3 regions of the Sporosarcina sp. Y352 genome follow, and region 3 is predicted to be linked to each of the others. Evidence: predicted binding sites of a transcription regulator. Region 3 holds the regulator's gene; each other region holds the start of a gene.
What was found. Region 3 encodes CtsR, which represses protease genes until heat stress. Its sites were predicted from a motif close to ATGGTCAATAAAGGTCAAACA; they were not measured.
Positions count from the first base shown of each region.

Region 1: AC1TO6_RS17540 (ATP-dependent Clp protease ATP-binding subunit) is a predicted target of CtsR. The motif match lies at 7,446-7,466, and genes of this name have one in related genera.
Region 2: clpP (ATP-dependent Clp endopeptidase proteolytic subunit ClpP) is a predicted target of CtsR. The motif match lies at 5,223-5,243, and genes of this name have one in related genera.

Region 1 is NZ_JBXCJE010000013.1:51,350-61,472, forward strand. Features, by position in the region: gene arsA (arsenical pump-driving ATPase) at 1-828, shown strand, start outside; gene AC1TO6_RS17510 (protein-tyrosine phosphatase family protein) at 912-1,337, shown strand; gene AC1TO6_RS17515 (iron-sulfur cluster biosynthesis family protein) at 1,367-1,645, shown strand; gene AC1TO6_RS17520 (NAD(P)-binding domain-containing protein) at 1,697-3,082, shown strand; gene AC1TO6_RS17525 (benzoate/H(+) symporter BenE family transporter) at 3,376-4,626, shown strand; gene AC1TO6_RS17530 (DinB family protein) at 4,869-5,363, shown strand; gene AC1TO6_RS17535 (gluconate:H+ symporter) at 5,976-7,313, shown strand; gene AC1TO6_RS17540 (ATP-dependent Clp protease ATP-binding subunit) at 7,542-9,668, shown strand; gene AC1TO6_RS17545 (DUF2935 domain-containing protein) at 9,923-10,123, opposite strand, start outside.
Region 2 is NZ_JBXCJE010000008.1:138,930-149,052, reverse strand. Features, by position in the region: gene trxB (thioredoxin-disulfide reductase) at 1-533, shown strand, start outside; gene AC1TO6_RS14615 (NUDIX hydrolase) at 742-1,224, shown strand; gene rapZ (RNase adapter RapZ) at 1,221-2,111, shown strand; gene AC1TO6_RS14605 (gluconeogenesis factor YvcK family protein) at 2,116-3,099, shown strand; gene whiA (DNA-binding protein WhiA) at 3,125-4,072, shown strand; gene AC1TO6_RS14595 (HPr family phosphocarrier protein) at 4,109-4,366, shown strand; gene clpP (ATP-dependent Clp endopeptidase proteolytic subunit ClpP) at 4,532-5,140, opposite strand; tRNA gene AC1TO6_RS14585 (tRNA-Arg) at 5,334-5,405, shown strand; gene AC1TO6_RS14580 (hypothetical protein) at 5,693-5,851, shown strand; gene AC1TO6_RS14575 (hypothetical protein) at 6,535-6,714, opposite strand; gene AC1TO6_RS14570 (spore coat associated protein CotJA) at 7,183-7,389, shown strand; gene AC1TO6_RS14565 (spore coat protein CotJB) at 7,386-7,652, shown strand; gene AC1TO6_RS14560 (manganese catalase family protein) at 7,668-8,237, shown strand; gene AC1TO6_RS14555 (DUF3231 family protein) at 9,018-9,524, opposite strand; gene AC1TO6_RS14550 (DUF2935 domain-containing protein) at 9,712-10,123, shown strand, end outside.
Region 3 is NZ_JBXCJE010000005.1:207,386-217,508, forward strand. Features, by position in the region: gene radA (DNA repair protein RadA) at 1-1,292, opposite strand, end outside; gene AC1TO6_RS10880 (ATP-dependent Clp protease ATP-binding subunit) at 1,371-3,845, opposite strand; gene mcsB (protein-arginine kinase McsB) at 4,064-5,152, opposite strand; gene AC1TO6_RS10890 (UvrB/UvrC motif-containing protein) at 5,142-5,627, opposite strand; gene AC1TO6_RS10895 (CtsR family transcriptional regulator) at 5,729-6,199, opposite strand; gene AC1TO6_RS10900 (hypothetical protein) at 6,402-8,102, opposite strand; gene AC1TO6_RS10905 (GNAT family N-acetyltransferase) at 8,309-8,893, shown strand; gene bioB (biotin synthase BioB) at 8,929-9,933, opposite strand; gene AC1TO6_RS10915 (biotin transporter BioY) at 9,935-10,123, opposite strand, start outside.

The DNA.
Region 1 (10,123 bases), on a different contig from region 3:
CTTCCGGGCTTAAACAAAGTAATCGATGATTTTTCATCAAAAAACATACGTGTAATCTTCACAATGGGTAAAGGTGGGGTTGGCAAAACATCGATTGCATCAGCAATTGCGGTCGGTCTGTCTGAGAAAGGTCATCGCGTACACTTGACTACAACAGACCCAGCAGCCCATATTGCGTACACGTTTGAAGGTAGTATTTTGAAAGACAATCTGACGATTAGCAGCATTAATCCAGAAATTGAAGTAGAAAGATATAAGCAGGAAATGCTTTCGACAGCTGGAAAAGGACTGGATGAAGAAGGGCTTGCCTATTTGAAGGAAGACCTCGAATCGCCATGTACGGAAGAAATTGCTTTGTTTAGAGCATTTGCGGAAGTTGTGGAGAAGTCGGAAAATGAAATCGTTGTGATTGATACAGCACCGACCGGTCACACATTGTTGTTGCTCGATTCGACGGAAGCGTATCACAAAGAAATGAGCCGTTCGAATGGTGATGTACCTGAAAGTGTGAAGAAGCTTCTTCCGCGTTTGAGAAATCCAGAAGAAACTGGTGTAGTCATTGTGACTTTGGCCGAAGCTACACCGGTTTTAGAAGCCGCTCGATTACAGGAAGACCTTAAACGTGCCCAGATTGACCCGAAGTGGTGGATAATTAATCAAAGCTTGTACGCAACGGATACAACTGATTTTGTCTTAAGAGGGCGTGCACTTTCTGAAATAGAATGGATTAAAAAAGTGAAAGATGAATTAGCCTCGCAATGTGCAGTGATCCCGTGGTTGCATGAAGAGAAGATTGGCTACAACAAATTAAAAGAATTTATTCTGTAAAATTTTAGAGGTACAGCACAGTAGTAATCCTAAGTTCTCTGTGAGGAACATTGGAGTTCAACATTGAGCGAGGTGAAAGAAGGATGACGACAAAAAAATATCAGGAATTAATTGATGGTATTTTTATTGGCAGTGCAGATGATGCAGTGGTTATTATGAAGAATGAAAGAGTAGATGTAATCGTAGATTTACGTGCAGAATCCACGAATATTTCATCGGATAAAAATCAATTTCAAAGTCCGATTGTAGATGATGCCGATCAGCAGGATGGATCTGTTAAAGAAGCTATCAATTTGGTCGTCAACTCTTATAATTATGGAAAGAAAGTTTTCTTTCATTGCGGTGGAGGCAGTAACCGAACAGGTACTGTGGCTATCGGAACACTATTAGCCCTTGGCAAAGCGGACACAATTGCTGAAGCGGAGGAAAAAGCGAAAACAATTCGTCCTAAGATTAATGTGAAGTCAGCGATGAGAGACTCATTAAAAAGAATATTCCCCGATGCCTAGTCTGGATGTAAAAAGAAGGAGAGAAAATAATGAATATCACAAATGAAGCCAAAGAGTATATTCAATCACTTTTGAAAGAGCAGCAAGCTAAAGGACTTCGGGTCTACACTATTGAGGGTTGCTGTGGACCGCAAATCGGTTTATCCCTTGATATGCCAGAAGAGTCAGATGTGATTTCTGTTATTAATGATGTTCAAGTTTCAGTTGCCCGACAAGCTGAGGAATTTGTGAAAAGTTTGACGTTGGATTTTGAAACTGAAGGTGAGCAATCCGGACTGGTCATGGTTGGTGCGCCGAATAACTGTTGAATATAGAGCTCACTTGGTTTGCTCTGTATTCCTCTAGAGGAGACGTAAAAGATGAAAAAACAGGTAAATCTTAATGTAGGCAATGGCACTTGTTGTTCAATAAATACTGTTCCTATGCTTTTAGATCTTACAAAAAAAGAAACGAGTTCATTGCCTGTCGTCATTATTGGTGCAGGTCCAGTTGGATTAGCCGCAGCTGCACATTTGGCTAAGTCAGGTGAACAGTTTCTGGTTTTGGAATCTGGTACAAACGTTGGTAACCATATACTTCAGTGGGGACACGTTCGATTATTTTCGTCATGGCAATACAATGTTGACAAAGTCGCCCGTGAGCTACTTGAAAAACATGGATGGGACGCCCCTACCCCTGATGAGCTGCCAACAGGAAAGAAATTGGTGGAGGATTACTTAGAGAAATTGGCAAGTTTACCGGAAATCCAGCCGTACATTCATTTGAATACCAAAGTGTTAGCCGTTAGCAAAAAAGGGTTGGATAAGATGAAGTCAATTAAACGTGAAGATGTTCCGTTTGTTCTTTACTGTGATCAAAATGGTAGTACTGAACAAATTGAGGCAAAAGCTATTATCGATGCAACAGGAACATGGGGACAACCAAACCCTGTAAACGCGGATGGTGTATGGACGAAGGAAGAAATTTCATTACAAAACAATATTCATTATGGGATACCCGACATTAACGGTAAAGACCGAGAGAAATATACAGGTAAACGTGTAGCTGTAATTGGTGGTGGTCACTCCGCAATCAATACAATTCTAGAATTGACTAAACTCAATGAAAGCAATTCCAATGAAATCATTTGGATTCTCCGCAAAAGTAATGTTGAAGAGGCTTATGGGGGTGAAGAAAAAGATGCTCTCCAAGCAAGAGGGGAACTTGGATTGAAAATTCATCAATTGGTGAATTCCGGACGTGTCAAAGTTTATACGCCATATCAAGTTCAAAAAGTTTTGATGATAGATGATTCATTAAAAATTTTTGGTAAGTTTAAAGGTGAAAGTCTTTCTATTGATAGGATAGATGAGTTGATTGTAAACACTGGAAGTCGCCCTGATTTCACATTCTTAAATGAAATCAGATTACAAATTGACTCTGCTACTGAAAGCGCTGCAGTACTGGCTCCGTTAATTGATCCCAACATTCATAGTTGTGGAACCGTTCGTCCTCATGGGGAGAAAGAATTAAGACAACCAGAGAAGGACTTTTATATTGCTGGTATGAAGAGTTATGGAAGAGCACCGACGTTTTTAATGGCAACTGGATATGAACAAGTGCGATCAATCGTGGCTTATCTGACGGGCGACTATGAATCAGCAAAGAAAGTAGAGCTGGACTTACCTGAAACAGGTGTATGCAGTGTAAACCTTGCATCAACAAAACAAGAACAATCTTGCTGTAATGCAATACCTAGATCTTAGGGTATTTTAATGGAAAAATGGACAAAGATGCACTTAACAAAGAGTCTACTTCTGGTAACTCTTGTTAAGTGTTTATTTGTCATTGCGATACGAACATGTAATCTTACTTTAGTATCTCCTATTATTTACAGTTACCGAAACAGGGTTTAAATATCGCTGAATGCATTTTTTTAACATCTTCAAATTTTTTATAATTGGGACTTTTCACTCTTTTTAATCAGAATACCCACAATATTTAAAAAAATGGTGTATATTACTAGGAGAAGTATTGGTAGATTTAGGGGGCTAGGGGAATGAAGGGAAAATTTTTACTCTTAAACATTAAAGATTTACGTCAGAATCTAAATGTGAGTACGGTTAGTGCTGGCTTAGTTGCAGCAATATTTGGGTGTACGGGCCCTGCTTTGATCATCATTGGAGCTGCGACAAGTGGGGGCTTGACGTATGCTGAAACCATTAGTTGGATATTTGCTGTTTATTTTTTTAGCGGATTGCTCGGTATGTTTTTATCTATAAAGTATCGTCAGCCCATCGCAGGTGCACATTCGATTGCCGGAGCAGTATTAGTTGCAGGTGCTTTGACTCATTATTCATTCCAAGAAGCTATAGGGGCTTATCTATTTGCCCATATCCTCGTGATTATTCTCGGTGCATCAGGCTTAATCAACAAAGTGATGAAATGGATACCTGTCCCGATTGTCATGGGCATGATTGTTGGCGTAATGATCCGTTTTTCGACGGAAATGATTACGTCAGTTACCATTTCTCCCATACTAGCAGGTTCTGCAATTCTAGTTTTTTTACTTTCTACACGATTTTTCAAAAAAATCCCACCTGTTTTATCGGCATTACTTGTCGCAGTTTTGTTGGCCGTCTTTACTAATGAATTTCAGCTTCAGAACGTCCAGAATGCATTCATTCTTCCACAGTTAATCCTACCTGCATTTAGTTTTGATGCTTTACTGTCGATTGGAATTCCGCTTGCGTTACTTATAATCTGTACCGAAAGTGCTCAAGCGTCAGGTGTGTTAATGGCTCAAGGGTACAAGCCGCCAAATAATGCGATGGCGATTTACGGTTCAATTGTTGGTGTAATCGCTTCGTTTTTCGGCGCTCATGCTATTAATATCGCGGGACCGATGACAGCGATCTGTTCTGCTGAAGAAGTTGGGAAAAAAGAAAGCCGGTATGTTGCAGCCGTTGTTTGTGGAGGGTTATTCTCGACTTTTGGACTGTTTGCGGCTGTAGTCGTTCCGCTTGTGATTGCCATGCCGGGTGTAATTATTAGTGTAATTGCTGGTCTTGCGATGCTAGGGGTACTTATGAATGCACTCAAAATAGCCTTTTCAGACAGTAAGTTTCAAATGGGTGCTTTTTTTGCCTTAATAATAGGCATGTCAGGTGTGAGTTTCTTCAATATTGGCGCACCATTATGGGCAATTATCGGAAGTTTATTCGTCTCTATTGTTGTTGAAAAAGACCATTTTGTATGGAAAGCAAAGGTAGAAAAAGTGATAGGATCGAAAGTGGAAACGACCGTTTAAACATTTGCATTCAATTGAGTATCAGGTACCTCTTTTTCAACGGCCACCCGTTTGATAGGTGGCCGTTATTTGATGCTAATGTATCAGTCACCTTTGTTAAAAGGTATGGGATGCCGAAGTAGAATGCTGAATTCATTTAGACTCTATTAAATGATGACTTGCGAAAAAATAGAAAAGCTTATAATGTAGATAAGTAAACAATAACGGAAAAGTTTTTCGGGGTAATAAAAGGAGCAAATTAAATGGTGTTGGGAAAAAATACTGTTATTCGAAAAGAGTTATTTAAAGCAATTGATCCATTGACAGATGAGCAGTTCAATAAAATACCTTCAAATGGGGGATGGTCTCCAAAACAAATCTTCGAACACCTAGCGAGAATGGAAACAGTGATTGCGACTAATATTGCCAGAGAACTTAATAACCCCGATAGTCTAAAATGTATGAAAAAACCGATAGCATTGTCTACGAATCGCTTAATTAAAGTGGAAGCACCGGAGTTTACAGTTCCGACAAAAGAGTATAAATCAAAAGTAGAAATGAAAAATGAACTCTATCATTCCCGTATCTTCTTATTAGATGTGTATGAAACAAGCACAAAAGAAGTGCTCCGTGATAAATCACTCAAACATCCGATATTTGGACAAATTCCATTGAGTCAATGGTTTCTATTTGTCGGATTGCATGAAAAACGTCACTTGAAACAATTGAAAAAAACAATTGAAATGGACGTTGAGTGACTATCATCAGCCAGGGGACGAGCATTCATGGGTTGGTCAAGTGGAGCAGTGGTCCGGTAAGAAGAATCTTTGCATTGAAGAAGAGCATCGGGAGTACTTTGCCGATGCTCTTTTGCAGTTACTCTCTTTCGATAACGGAATTCCAAGTTCATCCGCAAATTCGTAGATTGATATTTCCTTAATTCGGAAATTATATTAGGTGAAAAAAGTTTTAGATACATAGTAAAAATGAAAAAGAGCCAAGCATGAGGAGAGGATATTTCACAGAATTGAATTTTTATTTGATATTGAAAGCACTTTCATTATATACTGAGTGAAGTAAATCGGTTTACTAAACCGTTTTATCTTAAAATAGATGAGAGTTAAGAGCTTTTCTATCGAAGAGAGGTATTTGTGTTGTTATCTACTATTGGCGTGTAATGCTAAGCAACGCTTAAATTATGCATGATAATCTGCAAATATCGAAAGTAATGATTAATTGGTTTGGAGTAAGCGGTTACAAGGTTACTGTGCTTGACTGACCATCAATAATTAGAAATGTCAGTCCACATGCGCAAAAGCGATTCGAAGCTATTAGAACAAACTGCAAGTAGACTTGGGGGGAGAATAAAGATGGATTGGATTATAACTTATTTACCGCTTATTTGGGTAGCTCTTGGGGTAGCGCTACTCCTTTACTTGAACATTGTGGTAAAACTAAATAGTGTACTTGCCCTTTTGATTGTAGCGATACTGGTAGGTATTTTAAACGGGTTAACATTAGATATGGTCGTCGTATCGATAAAGACAGGTTTTGGAGGAACGCTCGGAAGTTTGGCAATCATTATCGGAATGGGTGCTGTGCTTGGTAAATTAATGGTGGATTCCGGTGCTGCTCAACGGGTAGCTTCTACCTTATTAAACAAGTTTGGCGTAAAGAATGTTGAATGGGCAATTTTAATTGTTGGTGCCATTTTTGGTGTCTCAGTATTTTATGAAGTGGCGTTTATCATATTGGCACCACTTGTCATCAGTATTGCAATTGAAGCAAAAATTCCATATTTACGCTTAGGTATCACGATGGTTGCCTCGGCTACAATGGCGCATAGTATATTCCCACCACAACCTGGTCCAACTGCACTTGTTGAGGCTTATGGTGCAGACATGGGGATGGTTTACATATTGGGACTGATCGTAGTCATTCCATCAGTAATTGCAGCAGGTATTATTTTACCTAGAATGCTACGTAATTTGGATCGTCCTGTACCACCAATGTTGAAGAAGCCGAAAGAATTTGCTGAAGATGAAATGCCTGGATTTGCTGTAAGTATAATTGTACCGTTATTGCCAGCAATCATCATTACATCGGCAACGATTTTGGATTTCTTTATAGAAGAAGGAACGATGTTCTATCAAATTATTAATTTCCTTGGTAGTGCCGAAATTAGCATGATTCTCGCTGTATTGGTTGCCATTTATGTATTCGGCATACGCAGAGGTAGAACAATGCCGGAAGTTATGAATTCGTTCTCAGGTGCTATTGAAGGTATTGCGATGATTATCTTCATTGTTGGTGCTGGTGGAGCTTTCAAACAGATCATTTTGGATACAGGCATTGGTGACTTCATCGCAGGAATGATGGAAAATACAAGTGTATCGCCATTAATTATGGCCTGGGTCATTACTGCAATGTTACGTATTGCTACGGGGACGGGTGTTGTTTCTGCAATTACTGCTGCAGGTATTGTGGGTCCGCTAATTCATACATTTGATGTGAATCCTGTATTAATGGTTTTAGCAACAGCGGCAGGAAGTAATACAATTACTCACGTAAATGACGCATCCTTCTGGTTGTTTAAAGAGTACTTTAACTTATCCATTAAAGATACGTTTAAAACCTGGGGCCTGTTATTATTCACGACCTCAGTCGTTGGTCTTGGTGTTGTACTACTGCTTAGCTTGTTTATCTAATAAAAAACTGTCATTCAAGTCCACGGTAATGGATTTGGTTGACAGTTTTTTTATTTGAAGATCATGTGGCTAAGCTGATTTTACGAGTAGTCTTCATTAAAAATATTCAAGGATATGTAAGCAAGTTTCTTGAAAGTCAAAAAAGGTCAGTGTATAATAAGTCCATAGATCAAATATAGTCAAAGTCAGGAAAGATAGATAAATGAAAAATTGAGGGAGGAATAGAATATGAAATGTCAACATTGTGATAAAAACGAAGCGACGATGAGTTTGAGATTTCAAGTAAATCAGCAAGGTATGCACATTAATATGTGTCATCCATGCTTTCAAGAAATCCAAGGTCAATTACAAGCAGGTAAGATGCCGTCATTTAGCAACAATGCGAATCCCTTTTCCCAAGCTAACGGCGGCCAACAGGCAAGAACTCAAACAAAGCAAACACAAGAAGGTCACGGCAACGGTTTGTTAGACCAACTTGGTAAAAATATATCAAATGATGCAAGAAATGGACAGATTGATCCAGTCATCGGACGCGATCAAGAAGTGAAACGCGTCATTGAAACGTTAAATAGAAGAAATAAAAACAACCCAGTGCTAATTGGTGAGCCTGGAGTTGGTAAAACAGCAATCGCCGAAGGGCTCGCAGTAAAAATCCATGAAGGCGATGTACCGGTGAAACTAAAGAATAAAGAAGTGTACTTACTAGATGTTGCTTCACTTGTTACCAATACAGGCATTCGTGGTCAGTTTGAAGAGCGGATGAAACAACTCATTGAAGAACTTCAAGCCCGGACAGATGTTATTTTATTCATTGATGAAATTCACCTGCTCGTTGGTGCGGGTTCAACAGAAGGATCGCAAATGGATGCCGGTAATATTTTGAAGCCAGCCTTAGCACGGGGAGGCTTGCAACTCATCGGGGCAACGACATTGAAAGAATATCGTCAAATCGAAAAAGATGCCGCACTTGAACGTCGATTCCAACCGATTATCGTCAAGGAACCATCGGCAGAAGATACGATTAAAATCTTAAGTGGAATAAAAGGACGTTACGAAAACTTCCATGAAGTACACTATACAGATGAAGCGATTCAAGCATTTGTCACCTTATCACAACGTTATATTCAGGACCGCTTTTTACCGGACAAAGCGATTGATTTGATGGATGAAGTCGGGTCACGTTTAAACCTTGCACACGTCATCCCTAATTCGGATTCAGATTCACTTGGAGTGCGTCTAGGCGAAATCATTCAAGAAAAAGAACAAGCAGCAGAATTGGAAGACTATGAAAAAGCGGCAAATTTACGTTATGAAGAAATTCAATTACGTAAACAATTGGAAGAAGCGAAACAAAATGGGGAAGCTAAAAAAATAGAAGTTACTGTTGCAGATATTGAGTTAATTGTCGAAGAGAAAACAGGAATTCCTGTGACAAAACTACAAGCGGCAGAACAGGTGAAAATGAAAGGTCTTCAGGAAAACCTCAATAAAAAAGTCATCGGTCAAGAAGAAGCGGTTGATAAAATTGCAAAAGCAATCCGTCGTAGCCGTGCGGGACTTAAATCGAAAGACCGTCCCATTGGCTCCTTCTTATTTGTCGGTCCAACGGGTGTTGGTAAAACAGAAATCACAAAAGTCCTAGCAGAAGAATTATTTGGTTCACGTGACACGTTAATCCGTCTCGACATGAGTGAATATATGGAGAAACATGCGGTGTCTAAAATTATTGGCTCCCCTCCAGGTTATGTTGGGCATGAAGACGCTGGTCAATTAACAGAACAAATACGCCGGAATCCTTATTCAATATTACTCCTTGACGAAATTGAAAAAGCGCATCCAGACGTTCAAAATATGTTCCTTCAGATTATGGAGGATGGCCGCTTAACAGATTCACATGGTCGGACAGTCAGTTTCAAAGATACGGTTATTATTATGACAAGTAACGCTGGAACAGGCGACAAAAAAGTGAGTGTCGGTTTCAATAAAACAGTACATGAATCCGTTACGATGCTAGAAATGTTAGGCGATTATTTCAAACCTGAATTTCTCAATCGCTTCGATGCAATTGTTTCATTTAACGAATTAACAGAGGGAAATCTACTTGAAATCGTGGAATTAATGCTTGTTGATTTACAAGTAACAATCGAAGAAAATAATATTGATATCACGATTTCCCAAGAAGTAAAACAAGCATTGGTCAAACTAGGCTACGATAAACGGTTCGGAGCTCGACCACTTCGTAGAGTCATTCAAGATAAAATTGAAGATCCATTAACAGATATTATTTTGGAAGAGCATGTTGAAAAAGTCCGTGTCGATCTCGTAGAGGAAGAGATTGTTGTTAACATAGTGTAACTATATGTTTGACACAGGTATCTCCTAATATAAAGAAAACTGTCAACCAAATCCGTTTGGTTGACAGTTTTTTCATTTTAGGTAAAGTACTCAACAATTTGGTTAAAGAAGGAATAACTCAGTGTGCCATTAATTGCCGGCTATTTATTGGCACGATAACTACTCCCATCTATACAGAAGTCATAGTGGGGGTAGTTGAATTGAATTCGATTTTGAGATTGTGTAACAAGCATTATTTAATACATAGTAAGGCATTAAGCTTGTTGTGTCGTAAGATGCTCATCGAATGCATCAATAATTTGAAGGAAGTGATCCGCTTCACGGTATACATGGTCGGCAAGAAGGGCGGGTATATTGCTCTTTATTTTACAGGCTTCAATTAAATCACGTGCTGTTTTTTTGAAATCGCGTAACGATACGACAGAAACACGATTTTGGTCTAAAAATTGTTCTAA
Region 2 (10,123 bases), on a different contig from region 3:
GTGCTTTCTTCCGTAAGAAAGAGCTAGTTGTTGTAGGCGGCGGAGACTCTGCTGTGGAAGAAGGAGCCTATTTGACACGGTTTGCGGATAAAGTGACGATTGTTCACCGACGCGGCGAATTACGAGCACAAAAAATCCTTCAAGATCGTGCATTTGCAAATGATAAGATTGAATTTATCTGGAATTCTTCTGTCAAAGAAGTTAACAGTAATGGAGGAAAAGTCGGTTCCGTGACACTTGTTTCAACAATCGATAATTCTGAAAGAGAATTTGAAACGGATGGCATGTTTGTCTATATCGGAATGGATCCGTTAACAGCTCCTTTTGCTAAACTTGGAATTCTAGACGAAAATGGTTATATCGCTACGAACGAAATCATGGAGACATCTGTACCAGGCATTTATGCTGCAGGTGATGTCCGTGAGAAGTTATTGAGGCAGGTTGTAACGGCTACAGGAGACGGCAGTATCGCTGCACAGGCTGTACAGAAATATGTCGAGGAATTAATGGAAAAGTTAGGCGCAGAAGCATAACTTTTTAATGAAACCTTAACCTGACTGTAACAGTAATGCAACATCAAAGGGGTATAGTAAAAGTATCAATTGACCCCCCTTTTGATATAGCAAGCTTAAATTAGGCTGTCTGCCGGTTCAATCCGGTAGTTAGCCTTCTTTTTTTGTCGTTTTCCAATGGTACGTTGTATAATAGTATTATGCAGATTAAAAAAGTGGGGATAGTCAAATGCAGAGAATAGTAAACTTACTTGTCATTAAAGACAATCGTGTATTATTGTTGAAAAAACCGCGCCGTGGCTGGTACGTGGCCCCAGGAGGAAAGATGGATCCCGGTGAGTCGATTTACGAAACGGCAGTCAGGGAATTCACCGAGGAGACGGGTGCAAAGCCGGTTAACTCATATTTAAAAGGCGTTTATACGATGGTGATTACTGATGATACGGGGGAACACGTGAAAAATGAATGGATGCTTCATACATTCATTGCAACTGATTTCAGTGGTAAACTTTTTGAAACAACCACTGAAGGCGTGCTTGAGTGGCATTCTGTTGAAAGCCTTCAGACGCTTCCCATGGCGGAAGGAGACCGCACAAATTTGCTATATGCGGTTTCCAAGCAGGGTATACAATACGGGACGTTCTTTTACACCGAAGAATTTAAACTATTAAAAGAAGTAATCCAGAATTCTGTGGAAGGTGATGGGAAATGACCGAAATTGGGAAGCCAAACAGCGATGTTGAAATAGTTATCATAACGGGAATGTCAGGTGCCGGTAAAACAGTAGCCGTGCAGAGTTTCGAAGATCTGGGGTTCTATTGTATCGATAATTTACCGCCAGAGCTGCTTGTTATGTTTCTGGATTTGATGATGAAATCGGAGAATCGTATGAAACGGATAGCCGCTGTTATGGATACGCGGGGAGGCGATCTCTTTGATTCGCTCATCGGTGCACTAGATAATTTATTGAAGATGAAAGGCGTATCTTCCCGAATCTTATTCCTCGATGCCAACGACGAAACGCTAGTCCGACGTTATAAAGAGTCAAGACGCTCGCATCCGCTATCGGAAGGTGGATTACCCCTAACCGGTATTAAAAAGGAACGGCTACTATTGACTGAGATGAAAGGACGTGCTCGTTCAATATTCAATACGACAGGATTAAAGCCTAGAGAATTACGGGAAAAAATCATGTCTGAATTCTCCTCTAAGGAAGATTTAGGTTTTACATTGAATTTCCTGTCATTCGGCTTTAAGCACGGAATGCCGATTGATGCAGATGTCGTGTTTGATGTACGTTTCCTACCAAATCCCTTTTATATCGAGGACTTAAAACCGAAAACCGGTCTAGAGAAAGAAGTCTACGACTATGTACTGAAATGGAACGATACACAGATGTTAATTGAAAAATTGACAGATTTATTTAAGTTTCTGATCCCACAATATAAAAATGAAGGAAAATCACAAGTTGTCATTGCATTCGGTTGTACCGGGGGGCAGCACCGTTCTGTTACACTCGCCGAGTTTTTCGGAACACGGTTCAAAGAGGAGTATCGGACACTCATTACGCATAGGGATATTGAAAAAAGAAAGGATTGACGCTATGCCGAAATCGAAGCATATAAAAAAAGTGGTGGTCTTCGGTGGCGGAACCGGATTGTCAACGTTATTACGCGGATTGAAATATCATCCTGTCGATTTAACGGCGGTCGTCACTGTCGCTGATGATGGCGGGAGTTCGGGCAGGCTTTTGGATGAATACGATATCCCACCTCCAGGCGATATCCGGAAAGTAATGGCAGCGCTTTCAGATGTTGAACCACTTATTGAGGAAATGTTCGAGTATCGCTTCTCAATATCAGAAGATTTAAAAGGCCATTCCCTTGGGAATCTAATGTTGGCCGCAATGACGGATATCACTGGTGACTTCGCCCGTGCTGTTGAGCAAATGAGTCGGGTACTTAACATAAAAGGGAAAGTATTGCCTGCTGCAAATCAGCGAATCACATTGCATGCAGAACTTGAAGACGGTACAATCGTGACAGGCGAATCGAAAATACCTGTATACGAACGGAAAATTCGAAGGGTATATCTATCACCTCAAGAAGTTGAACCGTTACCTGAAACAATTGAGGCAATTAAAGCGGCTGATCTTATCATTATTGGTCCGGGCAGCTTATATACGAGTATCTTACCGACATTACTTGTTCAGGCGATACGTAAAGCAGTACTGGGGTGTAAAGCGAAAAAGGTATACATTAGTAACTTGGCAACGCAAGCAGGTGAGACCTATCGCTATACAGCCTCAGAGCATGTCCAGGCACTGTATGATCATGCAGGCGAAGCATTTATTGATACAGTATTATTAAATGGCACAGTACTTCCATCGTTGCAACAGGGCAAGAAATTGACTGGACCACCTTGGCCTGTCGAAAATGACATTGAATCGTTGCAACGACTTGTCCCGAATATTGTAGTAAAAGACATCGGCCTACTCTATGAGGGTAATATAATACATGACTCTGAAAAGGTTGCTAAATGGCTTATCGATTATATGGAAAATGGGATAAAAACGGAACAGACCTGATTGTCGCCGAGAAAGGGGAAGAATCATGTCTTTTGCATCAGAAACAAAGAAAGAAATGACACAGATAGAAGCAGATGATTGTTGTACAAAAGCAGAAGTCGCAGCATTCATCAGGATGAATGGGGCACTATCCTTTTCCAATAAGCAGTTGAGTCTAGATGTGCAAACTGAAAATGCCGCTATAGCCAGACGGCTTTATTCGAATTTGAAAAGGTTGTATCCATATAAAGTGGAACTGCTCGTCCGAAAAAAAATGCGTTTGAAAAAGAATAATGTTTATATTTGTCGAATTCGAAACGGTGCGAAAGATCTTCTTGAAGACCTTTACATCTTGACGGGTACGTTTCAATTCAAAAATGAGGTTGCAAAGGAATTGGTGAAAAAGAGATGCTGTCAACGCGCTTATTTACGAGGTGCTTTTCTAGCAGGTGGTTCCGTTAATAATCCGGAAACGTCTTCCTATCATCTTGAAATCTTTTCAATCTATAAAGAACACAGTGAAGACCTAGTCGATCTGATGAACAAATACCATTTGAATGCAAAATCCATTGAACGTAAAAAAGGATATATCGCGTATTTAAAGGAAGCCGAAAAAATATCGGATTTTCTAAGTATTGTCGGTGCGCATGTTTCCTTAATGAAGTTTGAAGATGTACGGATTATACGGGATATGCGGAACAGTGTGAATCGACTTGTGAATTGTGAAACAGCGAATATGAACAAAACGATAGGAGCTGCACAGCGCCAAGTTGAAAATATAAAGTTCATTGAAAGAACAATCGGCCTTGCGGAACTACCTGAAAGACTACAAGAAATCGCAAGACTTCGGGTGGACAATCAAGACATCACTTTAAAAGAGCTCGGAGAATTAGTTACGGGCGGAATGGTAAGCAAGTCAGGTGTAAACCATCGTTTAAGAAAAATAGAAGAAATTGCGGAAAACCTTCGCAGTGGTGGACTCGGCAGTCGGTGAATCCGATGTCGGACCAAGAGAGGAGTAGATACTGTCATGGCAGAAAGAACAGTTGAAGTGAAGATGAAAACGGGGTTACAAGCACGGCAAGCAGCCCTTTTTGTTCAAGAGGCAAATCGATTTATGGCGGATATATTTTTGAAAAAAGACGAACGCCAAGTGAATGCGAAAAGTATAATGGGGATTATGAGTCTTGCCATTGCACGAGGAACAAGTGTAACACTAATTGCAGAAGGAAATGACGAAGAACAAGCTTTAGAATCACTTGTCAATCTGGTTGGAAACGAAAATTAATATAACTCGCCGTTACTGCTGTCTGAAGACATGTAGAAGCGGTTTTTTTCTTTTCAGAAAAAAGCTTTGGTATCGGGAAGAAGATTCGTTTCTCACCGTGAAATCACCAGTTTAGTAAATAAAAAAGCCGATTCTCCAAAAATGGAAAATCGGCTTTCAAACTAATTATTTTGTTTTAGGTGCGTCTTTCATATCACTGCGTGTGATGATATGGTCAATTAAGCCATATTCTTTTGCACGTTCAGCTGTCATGAAGTTGTCGCGATCCGTATCCTTCGCGATAACTTCGACCGGTTGCCCAGTACGCTCTGAAAGAATCAAGTTCAGTTTTTCGCGAATGAATAAGATATGCTTAGCAGCAATTTCAATTTCTGTTGCTTGTCCTTGTGCTCCTCCAAGTGGTTGGTGGATCATAACTTCAGCATTAGGAAGCGCATAGCGTTTACCTTTAGTACCGGCAGCGAGTAGGAACGATCCCATTGATGCAGCCATTCCTATGCAGATTGTTTGAATGTCAGGTTTGATGAATTGCATCGTATCAAAGATTGCCATTCCAGCTGTAACGCTTCCTCCAGGACTGTTGATATAAATGGAAATGTCCTTATCTGGATCTTCAGCTTCTAGGAATAGAAGTTGAGCAACGATAGAGTTCGCAACGTTGTCATCGATTCCACTTCCGAGCATGATAATACGGTCTTTCAATAGACGGGAATAGATGTCGTAAGCACGTTCACCTCGGCTAGTCTGTTCAATTACTGTAGGTATTAGATTCATTCCATTTCCTCCTTCAAGGTGGATAGATTGTAGGTCTATTGAAACTAGATATCGTTTCAACTGTAACTTTATCATACATAGTATGGTCAACGAAGGTCAAATATAACGCTTTAAAATAAGCATTGCAATCGTGTTGCCGCACTAGTATACTTAGTCTTGTCTGTTACAACACAACATTATATAATAAGGCAACGCCCTCGTGGTGCAACGGATAGCACGTGAGCCTCCGAAGCTTAAGATGTGAGTTCGATTCTCGCCGAGGGCATTTAAAGTGACGTTGCAACAACGTTATTGGTCGCAAGCACTACGCGACCTCCGCTAACCTCCTTTCATTTACGTAGAAAATACGTATTTTGAATGGGGGTTTTTTCGTTGTCTGAAAACAGTGAACGCATCGCTATTAGCGGAAGTCAATAAAGCGATTGGGCGAGCAGTCGAAAACCCGGCCGCCCAAATCCCCTATAAATACAGTTTTTTCGCTATAGCGGGAATATTTGGAAGTGTGTATAATCAGAATAGTGCCAAAATAAAATTTCATTGGGGGTTATTTTATTGAAAATGTGGTACAAGCGTTGGGTAGTGGTATGGGGTGGCACGTTTGGCGTATTATTTGTCATATGGCTATTTACACCGGAAGTAGAGCCGGAAGTCGAAGTGGATGTGGTGGTAGAGTATTACGACACGCACGCAAAAAAGTTAGCGAAAGAATAAGGTACGACATCAAATGGATTCATATATAAGGAGCGGAAAGCCTAGTGCAATCAAGTACAGGCTTTTTTCGTTTAGCCATGCGGATATCGCACGACATAAAAAGAGCCGCGCCATCAAGCGTAGCCCTTTTCGGTTATCCTTATTATTCAATCGTCAGAATATCGTTTATTCCGTACAGCTTACCGTTGCGTTCGAGCGTCTTCATGGCGTTTACAATCCGTTCTAGTGTTTCGAGGTTTTAGGACTTGCTGCCACCTTTGTACAGTTGCTTGCTAATGGTGTTACTGACTTCGTTTAAGTATTTGTGAAAGTATACTCAATGGTTAAAATCAAATTGAATTTGAGTTAATCAATAAAAGCCCCACGATAAATGCACTTTTTTGAATGATTTAGTGGAGGTTTTTGTATGGGGAAAACCGTGAATATATGATTGAAACACAATTTTTAGATGTGCGTTGTCAAATGAAAATGGAATCAGTCGTAAAAATTCAACTAGAAAATGTAAAGTCTCTATAAGTGGAAACGTAATCAGTTGTGAAATTAATAGCCCAGACGGTTTGCGATCACTTGGAACACGAGGAAATAGCTCGTACGAGAAAAGTTTAGCGTTGAAAATTAAATTATGATAAAAGCAAATTCATCAGCTATTGCTGATTTTGTAAATACAGATGGTCATGGAGTTTTTAATCTTTTCGACTATTTCCATTCTGAGTGCTTTCAGCAATTGTGGAAGTTGCTTTCTTAAAATCATTATTAATAGTAGGTGAAGAGGACTTTACAGGATCTCCATAGGCTGTAAAAGTAGTTGTATCTTTCTTTTTCTTGTCAGCACTTGCATTCGTGTTCATGTTTTGATTAGTCATTATTGTAGAACCTCCTATTGTAATTTCGAATGTCGTCAAGCATTGAAGTGAAACCATTTAGTCATTAATTAACTTTAGAATCTCCAATAACGCGCTTACTATGCATCTCAAATAGAGTTCTTATCTTTTTGGAGCGAAGAACAAGCAGCGCATATTTGAAATGGAAAAAAGAAGGCGATTTTTGCCTAACTTTTTTGTTTTGATCTAAGTTTTAGATTCTCATAGTTACTTCAATTCCTTTTTAACAAAATTCGTTTACCTACATATACTAAGTGTCACTGGGCGTATTTCCTGAAGACAAAGGAGTGTTTATTTGGATTGGCTAATAATCACTTTGTTCGGAGTTATTTTCTGCTTACTTATTCTAATCATTACATTGGCTTTACCTTTAGCTAAACAAAGGCAATGGTAGCAAAATAACGTTCCCGTCATACAATATTTCGAGGAGTGATGAAATTGGAACGTCCGATGTTCCGGGGAAGTTATAAACCGTTCGTTTCCCCGCTAGATCCATGTCCACCTATACTGGTAAAGACTTTCGTGTTACCTCCGCAGATTTTTACGAATTTTCAGCAGCCTGGTCTTCCTCAGTATTCTCCTGCAGAAGCATTGCGTCGCGGAACGCTTTGGCCAGCATTTGATGATGGGTTCTCACGGGAAGAGGGGATTTCATGAACGCGTTTGAAGAAGAACGCCATATGATGTTGATGGTGCAGCAGGCAGACTTTGTTGTCGTGGAGCTAACGCTGTACACTGATACCCATCCTGATGACGCTGAAGCGCTAGATCAGTGGCGGGAAGCAATTAAAGAAGCTGCTAATGTACGGCGCCAATATGAAAATAAATACGGACCCTTATCTCTGACATCCATACCATCAAAACAGGCCATTGAAATCGGCTGGCGCTGGAATCAAGAACCATGGCCATGGCAACGATGAGAAGGGAGATTAGCTATGTGGGTCTATGAAAAAAAACTGTTATATCCGGTTGAGGTAGGTACGTGTAATCCAACGCTTGCGAAGTACGTGATGGAGCAATACGGAGGTGCAGACGGGGAACTTGCGGCTGCGCTCCGATATATGAATCAACGTTATACGGTTCCAGGTAAGGTGATAGGTCTTTTGAATGACATCGCAACGGAAGAATTCTCACATTTAGAAATGCTTGCGACAATGATGTATAAATTAACGAAAGATGCTACACCTGAACAACTTGTCGAAGCTGGACTAGGCGCGCATTTTGTTAACCACGGACATGCTCTCTTCTATGAAAATGCGGGCGGTGTACCGTTTACCGCGACCTATATCCAAGCAAAAGGCGATCCGATTGCCGATTTGTATGAAGATATTGCAGCGGAAGAAAAAGCTCGAGCAACCTATCAATGGCTGATTGACGTTTCAGATGATCCACTCATCAATGATTCATTGGCATTTTTAAGGGAGAGAGAAAACATTCACTCCTTACGATTCAGAGAAGCTGTTGAAATGTTAAAAGATGAACGCGATCGTAAAAAGGTTTTTTAATACGGAGAAATGCGTGTAAGTTTATCACTTGTTGATTAACTAAAATAACCAGTAAATAATTTGATCAGACATCGGGCACTACATGTATAGTTGCTTTTAGATCGCTTTGAATTGAACAACTTCTATACGCTTATCGAGAGGTCTAAGTAAGTAGGTATGCGACAAAGTCGCATACCTACTTACTTTTTCGGTAATAGTATGGTGGTTGTTCACCCGCCGCTCTCCAAAGACACTAGTACAAGTAGTGCCGAAGCTTTTCGGGACGAAAGAATAGATCGCTTCTTATTAGGAGAGAGGCGGTCAAAGATACAATTTTGACCGCTCAAGCCTTCTCTATAGTGTCCCTACTTTTATTCTAAGGAAGCGTCACTTTCTTATAGAGTATAGCAACAAACACAATGTACAACGTGCCAGAGTGCCCGAAATTGCATCTTCGGGCACTTACACTCTTTATAGAAAGTAATCTATTCTTTTCTTTCAAAGCAACTGCATTTTTCACTTGAATATTGTAGGAACGCGACAGGCATTTATTCACAACAGGATCACCGAAAAGAGTGTTGCTAGAAGTGACGGAGTCACTTCTAGCAACACTTGCCCTGTCGGTAAAACTGCAATGATTAATTCGCCGATAGCGGATCGAAAATAGTCCAGTGAAATTAGCGGGTTTTAAGCTCTTCTCACTAGCGTTTAAGCAAATATATGGTTAATCAACAGACGTATAAATGTATAACAAAAAGGCAATGGTCCAATGACCATCGCCTTTTTGAATTTGGGTTTCATTTATTCAGCTTTACTTTTATGAAGTGGTGGATAGACAAGCCAACCCTTCTCCTTATTGAGACGCAGCATCTTTGCACCGAAAAAGGCTCTTTCTGTATGGTATTTACCAAACATTACTGCGATGTCTTCTCGAAGGCATTGCCCCATAACTTCACTGCATGATACAAGTCCTTGTCCAACATTAATGGAAACGGCCGCACTGATTTCTAAATCCGAAAACTTTGCGCCCACTGGAATTTCCTCGGCACTTGCATTAGGACGTTCAGGTAACGAAGGGGGTGGCGTGACTCCATTGACTTTCAATAACTTTAACAGATCATCGTTTTCATTTTTCATCATTTTGATAGCCTCATGTAGAAGCTTAATGAGATCCTTATCACCTGCGTGATTAATAAATAATTCATAACCACTAATTAATCCATTATTTGCGCCGAGATAGGCCCACGTTCCAACTACTTCTCCATAATGCATCGGCTCATTTTTCGGGTTTCCATCCATTATTCCCACAAAAGCACTCCCTTTATTTTTATTTCCTACTTTTATTATGTGTTACTAAAGAAAAATTATTCAAAATGACAAGGTTCTTTTTGGTTGTCTCAAGAGCGATATGGTGAATTGGAATTAGTTTTGTGGTTTTCATAATAAAACCTACTGCCTCATACAAATGAAAGTAGAGATAAATGGAGGGGATTTTTTGCCGAGAACAATTGAAGAAGAAGCAGTGTTTGAACTTCACTTTTGGCTTCAAATATTGGGAGATCACGCTCGTTTCATTCACGATTCATTGGCACCAACTGAAATCGAGAAAATTAAGACAGCCAGTCACTTTATTACACAATTTGACGAACTGCTTAACAATTCAAGACAGTCTTTAGATGTACGATTACTACAAGCAGTCTTAATACAATCAAAGATAGCCAGTGAAGAGATTCGTACATTTAAGTTGTTTTTGATTCAAGAACATTTAATTGGGAATATAAAAATTTCATTATCTCCATCCTTTATCAACCATATGGTCAATGAAGTAGAGGAAGCCATTCGATTGTTTTCATGCCTTGAAAAAGGACAGATGCCACCAGCTGTTCACCCGCTCCATCACGATCTCT
Region 3 (10,123 bases):
AGGTTCGATTCAGGAATGATTGCGCGTTCGAAACCAAGTTTTGCTGCTTCCGATACGCGCTGTTCGACCCTGGATACCCGGCGTACTTCCCCCGTTAAGCCAACTTCGCCAATAAAGCAGTCGGATAGCCCTGCCGCTACGTCGCGGTAGCTGGAGACGATGCTAACGAGTACAGCTAGGTCAATCGCCGGTTCATCCAGCTTTACGCCGCCCGCTACTTTAATATAAGCATCCTGTGCTTGCAGGAGCATCCCCATACGTTTCTCAAGTACAGCCATCAGCAATTGGACACGGTTTTGGTCGAGCCCTGTTGCCATGCGCTTCGGGTAATTAAAGCTTGATGGCGTCACGAGCGCTTGAATTTCCACAAGAATCGGCCTTGTTCCTTCCATAGATGCAACGACAGTTGAGCCAGCCCCCCCTTGAGATCTTTCCCGAAGGAATAGCTCGGATGGATTTAGTACTTCTTTTAAACCCTCCTGCAACATTTCAAATATGGCAATTTCATTTGTAGAACCAAACCGGTTTTTTACACTGCGTAAAATCCGGTATGTATGATGACGCTCCCCTTCGAAGTAGAGTACAGTATCCACCATATGCTCAAGCAGTCGCGGGCCGGCAATCTGTCCGTCTTTCGTTACGTGGCCAACGAGGAAAATGGCAATGTTTTGCGTCTTTGCGATCCGCATCAGCTGAGCCGTACATTCGCGTACTTGAGATACGCTTCCCGGCGCTGAAGCTACTTCTGGATGATGAACGGTCTGGATTGAGTCCACAACGACAAATGTAGGTTTCACATCTGCAATCGTTTCGTGAATTAACCCAAGATCCGTTTCTGCATAAATATAGAGTTCGTCAGACTTTACGCCTAACCGCTCGGCACGTAACTTTGTTTGGCGAATTGATTCCTCGCCTGAAATGTAAAGGACACGCTGCCCTTTATTCGCCAAGAGCGACGATACTTGTAGTAGGAGTGTCGACTTTCCGATACCCGGATCCCCACCGATAAGTATGAGTGAACCAGGGACAATTCCACCACCTAGAACGCGGTTAAACTCTTCAAGATCCGTTCCGATTCTTGGTTCCTCAACCATTTCAATCGAACTAATTGGTAGCGCCTTATGACGGACTGTATCCGTATGTTGAAATGCGCCGCGCGGACCTTTTTGGACAGCGGCTTCAACTTCTTCCTCCATCATGTTCCACTCACCACACCCCGGGCAGCGGCCCATCCACTTCGGTGATTCATATCCACATGACTTACACATGAATTTTACCTTTCTTTTAGCCATGGAATCCTCCAAATACGAAAAGGACAGCCCATCTTCCCCCAAAATAGCGGGTTAAGGATGGGCTATCCAATTCACTCTTTATTTTTCGATTACTACTTCTTTTTCTGCGACCTCTGTTTGTTCAGCATCTTTGCCAACCTTGACGACAAACTCCTCATTCACCACATCGACGAGGACTTTACCACCTACGAGGACTGTACCTTTTAAAAGTTCCTCGGACAACCGGTCTTCGACGTGTTTCTGGATGGCACGGCGCAATGGTCGAGCACCGTACTCAGGGTCGTAACCCGCGTCAACAATTTTCAATTTCGCAGCATCCGTTAATGCAAGCTCGATATCTTGTTCGACGAGACGTTTAGTCAACTCATTAGACATAAGTGTGACGATTTCACGCAAATGATCTTTTTCAAGAGAATGGAACACAATCATTTCATCGACACGATTTAGGAACTCTGGACGGAAAGCTTTCTTCAACTCTTCGAGCATCGCCGACTTCATGCCTTCGTAATCACGTCCTGCGTCTCCAATATTGAAGCCCACATAACGATTTTTCCTGAGTTCTTGTGCACCTACGTTGGACGTCATAATAATAACCGTATTACGGAAATCGACTGTGCGTCCTTTTGAATCCGTCAATCTTCCATCTTCCAGTACTTGCAGTAGTATGTTAAATACATCCGGGTGCGCTTTTTCGATTTCATCCAACAGGACTACTGAGTAGGGTTTACGTCGAACTTTCTCTGTTAACTGTCCGCCTTCTTCATAGCCTACATAACCTGGAGGTGAACCGACAAGTCGTGATGTCGAATGTTTTTCCATATACTCGGACATGTCGACGCGGATCATTGCGTCTTCGTCACCGAACATGACTTCTGCAAGCGCTCTTGCAAGTTCCGTCTTCCCGACACCTGTAGGACCGAGGAATATGAACGAACCGATTGGACGCTTAGGATCTTTCAAGCCTGCACGCGCTCGGCGTATTGCCCGGGAAATAGCTGTAACTGCTTCACCTTGACCGATAACACGTTCATGGAGCATTTCTTCCATATTGAGCAATTTGGCGGATTCCGCTTCTGCAATTTTAGAGACAGGTATTCCCGTCCACATCGCTACAACTTCAGCGATATCTTCAACTGTTACTTCGGATTCCTTTTGACCTTGCTTTTCTTTCCAGTCAGTTTTCGTTGTTTCAAGTTCTTCTTTCATCTTCTGTTCTTTATCACGGAAAGATGCTGCTTTTTCGAATTCTTGACTTTGTACAGCCGCATTCTTCTCAGAACGAATTGCTTCTAGTTTCGATTCGAGCTCTTTCAAGTTCGGTGGTGTTGTATATGAACGTAGGCGAACCTTCGAGCCCGCTTCGTCAATTAAGTCAATTGCTTTATCCGGAAGGAATCTGTCGGAAATATAGCGATCCGACATTTTTGCAGCCGCTTCAATTGAGGCATCCGTAATTTTCACACGGTGATGCGCTTCATAACGGTCACGCAATCCGTATAGAATCTGGATTGTTTCATCAACAGTTGGCTCATCGACTTGAATCGGTTGGAAACGTCGTTCAAGCGCTGCATCTTTTTCAATATATTTACGGTATTCGTCCAGTGTCGTTGCACCAATACATTGCAATTCACCGCGTGCGAGCGACGGTTTCAGGATATTAGATGCATCGATTGCACCTTCCGCTCCTCCTGCTCCAATTAATGTATGCAATTCATCGATGAACAGGATGATATTGCCTGCCTGGCGAATCTCTTCCATTACTTTTTTCATGCGATCTTCAAATTCACCACGGTATTTCGTACCTGCGACAACTGTTCCCATATCAAGCGTCATAACACGCTTGTCGCGAAGGATTTCAGGTACTTCGTTGTTAATGACTTGCTGCGCAAGCCCTTCCGCAATTGCTGTCTTACCGACACCCGGTTCTCCGATTAGTACCGGATTGTTTTTCGTCCGGCGTGCCAATACTTCAATAACACGTGTGATTTCTTTGCTACGTCCGATAACCGGATCTAGCAAGCCTTCACGTGCCACTTCTGTTAAATCACGTGCCAAACTATCTAACGTTGGTGTTGCGGCAGAATTAGAGACCCCTTGACCTGTTGCTGAACTGTCATTGCTTCCCAGCAGTTGAAGTACTTGCTGACGCGCTTTGTTCAAGCTAACGCCGGAATTATTCAATACTCGCGCTGCAACGCCTTCACCTTCACGAATAAGTGCAAGCAAAATATGTTCCGTACCGATATAGGAATGGCCAAGTTTGCGTGATTCATCTACGGATAATTCAATAACTTTTTTTGCTCTAGGTGTGTAGTGAACGATGGGACCGACATCCTTTGTTCCGGCTCCGACAAGTTTTTCCACGCCTTGTACGATTGTTTCAAAGTTCACACCAATCGCTTCAAGTGCTTTCGCGGCAATACCCCCGCCTTCACGGATTAGCCCTAGCAAAATATGTTCTGTGCCGATGGACTCGTGTTTCATTCGAATTGCCTCTTCCTGTGCAAGTTGCAATACTTTCTGTGCACGCTGTGTAAATCGGTTAAACATCATAATCAGTCCTCTCCTTCTATCTATATATATACAATCAATTCCCCAAATACTCGTACATTACTCAATTGAATTATAAATATTAGAATGGAGCGATAAAACAACCATCCTAATTATACGTATTCAACTGGTAACGTCAGAACTCCTTTATTAGAGAAATTGACTTTGACTATCTTTGACCTGACTATACAGAAACCTCAGATAATGTGCAAAATAGTTGCTCACTCTTCCGCTTCTTTTTCAACCGGCGGCACTGTTCTTTCCACGTTAAGCCGTTCGCGGAACAATTTTGCCCTGAAGATATCCCGTTCTTCCTGGGATAACTCCGTACTCGCATATTGCTGCAAAAAACCCGGTTGCATAAATATCATCAACTCATTTAAGATCGACACATCAACGTCCTGGATAATACCTAAATCGATTCCGAGCCTGACGTCGGACAGACATCGAGCGGCTTCTCCTGACGGTAACAGACGTGCATAGCTGATTGTGCCGAGCGAACGAAATAGCCTGTTCTCAAGTGAAATCCGTGACTTTGCAAGTAACAACTCCCGTGACTTACGTTCATGAGCAATCAGGCGAGATGTAATGTTCCTGAGGTCTTCCAATATCTCCTGCTCCGTTTTACCAAGCGTTGTCTGATTTGATACTTGATAGATATTTCCTGGCGCTTCGCTTCCCTCTCCATAACTTCCACGGACAATCATGCCAAGTCGCGAAATAGCCGGAATAATACGTTCGATTTGTTTGGTAATGGTAAGTGCCGGCAAATGCATCATAACTGATGCGCGCATGCCGGTTCCCGTATTTGACGGACAACTTGTCAAAAAACCGAAATCCTCATCAAACGCGTATGGTAGTTCTTTTTCCAAATAATCATCTACTTGGTCCGCCTTTTTGTAGGCATCCTCTAGCTGGAGCCCTGGACAGATGCATTGAATCCGAATATGGTCTTCTTCATTGACCATGACACTCACCGTCTCATCTTCCGATAACAAGACAGCCCCGTGCCTATTAGGTGCTGCAAGTTGCGGACTGATTAAATGCTTCTCAACGAGCACTTGTCGTTCCAGTGCTGGAAGTTCCGACATCTTGGTGTAGGTATACCCGTTTTCTACAGCATCAAGCAAGACGCCTGTAACCGCCCTGTCAACCGCCATAGCCTCTTCTTCCGTGATGGCGATTGGAAAACGATAGCCTGTTAAATTACGTGCAAGCCGAACCCGCGTAGATAATACGATATCTGAGTTTTCTCCATAAGCTGTCATCCAGGTGGTTACCGCATTACGCATGAACTTTTCAATCGACATCGTTTTCTTCACCTCCATGTGAAAGGTGTTGCTTGAGTGTATTCGCTTCGTCACGTAATTCTGCTGCTTCTTCAAAACGTTCGGCTTCTACAGCATCTTTCATTTTGACCCGAATCTCATCAATCTTCTTTTTAACGGCATATAGCTCATTAAAAGACACTGGGATTTTACCCGTATGTGATGAACGTCCGTTGTGCAGTTTCCCAAAAACATATGGAAGGCTTTCGCGGAACGTGTCGTAACAGGCCGCACAGCCAAACTTACCGATATCGAGAAATTTCGGGAACGTCAAACCGCATGAAGGACATTCAGGTCCTGTCAACTGTTCCCCTCTTGCCGGCTGTTGTTCCTGGAATGATTCTGAACCGCTAAACCAGTGCGATAGAAATTGTTGAATCGACAGCGGTTCCTGATTAGGATCAAAAATTAATGTATGTGATTGGAAGGCGCACTTCTCACATAAATGATGTTCCATGGATCCGACCACGCTTTCTTGAGTGATGCTGACGGATGCGGGCCGTTCTTTACAATTTTCACATATCATTGAAAGTCACCTCAAATCAGTTAGATTATCAATCAATTTAGTTGCTCGTAAATGAGCGTCAAAAGCATCGCTTGCAAAATACGTGCACGTATAATATCACGTTCGGGAAGTGGCTGATGGATTGTTGTTCGATCGACAGCGGCGAGAATAAGCTTTGACTCGCGCTCAGATATAACGTCTTCCTCAATTAGTCTGTAGACGACATCCAGGGCCATTGTAAAGGAGGCTCCTGACTGGATACCCTCTAGAATATGTTCAATTAATTCTTTACGAGAATTTGCCTGCACGCGGAATATGCGTATATAACCACCGCCACCTCGCTTAGACTCAACTGCATATCCTCTTTCCGCTGTAAAACGGGTCTTAATGACGTAGTTGATCTGCGATGGTACGCACTGGAATTTTTCTGCAACTTCATTGCGCTTAATTTCAATCGTTCCACACTGTTCCTCTTCGATTATTGCCTTCAAATATCCTTCTATAATGTCGGAAATGTTTCGCATGTCCTCACCTCTTTCCTACTGGGGGAATAAGCCGTTGACTTTGACTATCTTTGACTTGATTGTACAGGACTCTCTGTTCGCACTGCAATCGATATGCACCAAGAAGGAGGGGATTCCCTTAGCATCGGCATAGTAGGTGTTCTTTTAGTCTCTAAACAAAAAAATGGAGTGCAAGGCGTATAGCCTTACACTCCTTTACCCTCTATTCCACGCTAACATTCGTCAATTCTTTGACCGGCAAGAATAGTTCTCCCGTTTCTAAATACGTTACGGCAAGTTTATCGCCTGCTTGAATATAAATGGCAAGCGGCACAGTTTCAGAAGAAACGATGAAGTTACGTCCATCCTCCGCTAAAAATGAAATCAGTGTAAAGTCGCCAACGCGTTCTTTAAAGACACGCACGACAGTTACCGCCACCTTCGCCTCTTCGGCGCCTGAACTGCCATCCACACTGCTACTTCCGCGTTGAAGAGCTGTTTTATATAACTTTAACGCTTCATTTGGCGTATTTCCGTAGACCGAAATCTCCGGATTCGCTGCTGATACGATGAAGTAATTTTGTAGGAATCCATTTGAATCGAGTACCGGTGTCAACCAGCTAGCTTCTCCGTAGAAGTTATACAAGACTGGCATTTCTCCCGACCATTTCTTTTCTATGAATTTCTTTTCTATGATTTGAAGTGCTCCTTGAGAATCCATATAGGACTCTTCTAGATTACCTGTATAATATGTGGCTATACCTGTTCTCCCGTCAGTCAACGCATAGCCTAGCATCGAATCGACGCCTTCTTTCGGGCTAGTGAAATCGGTGAAGTAATACATATGGCCATCTTCATCGAAGATTGGACTGACATTCGCCTCTGTTCCTTCATCAGACGGTAGTTTAACGTCTTTCTTCCCAATGATTGAATTCCAGAAACCATGGATATAGTTACCGAAATAGCTGTTCTGCAAACTGACAGCTTCAGGTGAAACAGCGCCATCAATATATTCCGGAACATCTTTTAGCGAATATTTCTTCACACTACCACTCTCAGGATTAACGACTACAATTCCCTTTACGTCAAAACCATTACGTGCGCTGATGAATTCACCGTATGAACGTATATAATGCGGCTTTCCTTCATCATCAATTTCGAGTTGTACATCTCCATAAAAGATGAGGTTCGGCATTTTCATCCGTATATGACGCTCAACTTGCTTATGGAAGAATGACGATGGCGTGTAAGCCATTTCTGCTTCCACAAATTTAGGATTATCTGCTGAATCCGTCGCGCTCATCGTGAAATAGCCCGGAGTTGTATCCGCATTTAGCCATTTAAAAAAGCCAGAAAACTCAACGGGTGCAATGTAGACGAATTTACCATCTACTTTTTGAATCTGCAGACTGCCAAGTTCATAATAACTTGTATTCGGTACTTGCCCGAACGCTTTCTTCATTTTATTTCTTGCAAATTTCGGAGGGACACTTGCTGGCGTTTTCGTTTCGTCAAAAGCTGTGATTTCAACTTTCTGGTCCATCTCAACCGCTTTGTATTTCTTATCGGCATTGAATAGCGGAGCACTTAAAATATAAACGCCAAACACAAGTGCGCCCAGGAACAAAATACCTTTCACTTTACGATCTTTACCGCCAGCGGAAATGGCTCCTAGAAGTGTAACGACTAGAAACGCAATCCAAAGCGACGTCCAGTTGCGATCCATATTAGTCAAATAGTAAAACAAAAATACCAAAATAGCAGAGATAATCGCTACTGTAGCTATTGCGGCACCTCTATTGAAGGCAATCGGCGTTTGCGCATCATCTGTGACACGTTTCGTTTGACTGCTGAGGATAAAAGGTACGATTAATAAACTGAATACAACGCCCGTAATTATAGAAAATAATAGTAAGTTAAGCATAAAATACACCCTTTTCCATCTTGAATATTTTTTGCTGATAGTTAGTATACGGACTATCAGCAAAATAGTTTCATTTTTCGGATTGAAGATGAAAAAAGTTTATCATTTTGAATATATGGGTAAACAGAGCAATAGAGGATTTTTCTTGCCCTTCTTTTTTCCTCGGTCTTACAATCCAGTAAATAAACCATTGGAGGCAATACATTTTGAATTGGTACGAGAAGTTAAATGAATACTTCCCCGTTGAAGAGATGAAGTCAAAGGAACATATGGACGCGTTGCTGTTGGATAAGAAAAGTGTCTACAAAAAAGACGAAGGACCACATCATGTGCTCATGTATGTTGAGTTCGAAAAATTCATCTTCGTAGATTATTTGTTTGTTTCCACACAATCACGCGGTATGGGACTTGGCGGTAAATTGTTGACAATGTTAAAGTCCAAAAATAAACCGATCCTCCTAGAAGTGGAGCCAGTCGACTATGAAGATACAGATACAGCTAAACGACTTAAGTTTTACTCACGCGAAGCGTTCTCACATGCACAGCGCATCGGCTATAACCGCCGCTCTCTGGCTACGGGTGAAAACACAGTGCTCGAAATTTTATACTGGTCGCCTACTGATTCAGGCGAAGAAGAAATCTACAACGCAATGACTCAGACGTACGATGAAATTCACACATACAAAGATGAAACTTTTTACGGTCAAAAGTACGACCCGACCGATAAAGTACTTGTTTTTCACACGAAGGGCAAACGCGATATTCTTCAACCTTTCGATACATCCGAATAAAAATGGACTTCCCTTTGGAATGGGAAGTCCATTTTTTATGCCTTAATCATTTCTTTCTCCAAAGGTTCCAAATCTACTTCGAATCCTAAGTCTTCCAGCATTTTACGATCCCAATCGCTTTCCTGTCCAGCCGTTGTTAAATAATCTCCGATGAAAATTGAGTTTGCTGGGTATAAACCAAACGGTTGTAGACTGCGTAAATTCACTTCTCGCCCACCTGAAATCCTAATTTCTTTTGTAGGGTTGATAAACCTGAACAAACACAGTACTTTCAAGCAATAACGTGGTGTTAATTCGTCCGTACCACCAAGGGGCGTGCCATCTACGGCATGTAAAAAATTGACTGGAATTGAATCTGCGTCCATTGCGTACAGACTACGCGCCATGGAAACGACATCTTGTTTTGTCTCACGCATACCGATAATTACACCCGAACACGGTGAAATACCCGATTCCTTCACAAGATCCACTGTATTTACACGATCCTCATATGTATGGGATGTCGTAATACTTTCATGGTGCTCAGCTGAAGTATTAATGTTGTGGTTGTAGCGGTCGACGCCGGCTTCTTTCAATCGTTTTGCCTGTTCCGGTTTCAAAAGTCCGAGACATGCACAAACGGTCATATGTTCATGCTTCGACTTAATTTCTTTCACAGAATCAATAACGATTTCGAGTTCACGATTCACAGGACCCCTACCGCTCGCCACGATACAGTAGGTTCCCGCATTCAATTCGGCCGCCCTTGTCGCACCCGCTACAATTTCTTCTTTTTTCATCATGGAATACTTTTCGATTGGCGCTGTCGAAATAATCGACTGCGCACAATACCCGCAGTTTTCCGCGCATAAGCCCGATTTCGTATTCATTATCATATTAAGTTTCACTTTATTCCCATAATACTGTTTCCGAATTGTATATGCCGCATGCAAGAGTAAGAGTAATTCCTCATCAGGACTATCCAATATGGAGAGTGCTTCCTCATCCGTTAAGACATGTCCTTCTAGAACACGTTCAGCTAAATCAGTATACTTCGTCATATTAGCGCCTCACTTTCAATACTTTATACATACGATGTCCAAACATTCCGCCAAGAACTGCAAGAATAATATCTTTCGGCAATGGTGGAACCATCCATAACCACGCCACTTTGTACGTGAACGCATCTGGAGCCGCAGCCCAAAACTTATAGGCATAATACATCCAGTTCGTACCAAATAGATAGTTCAC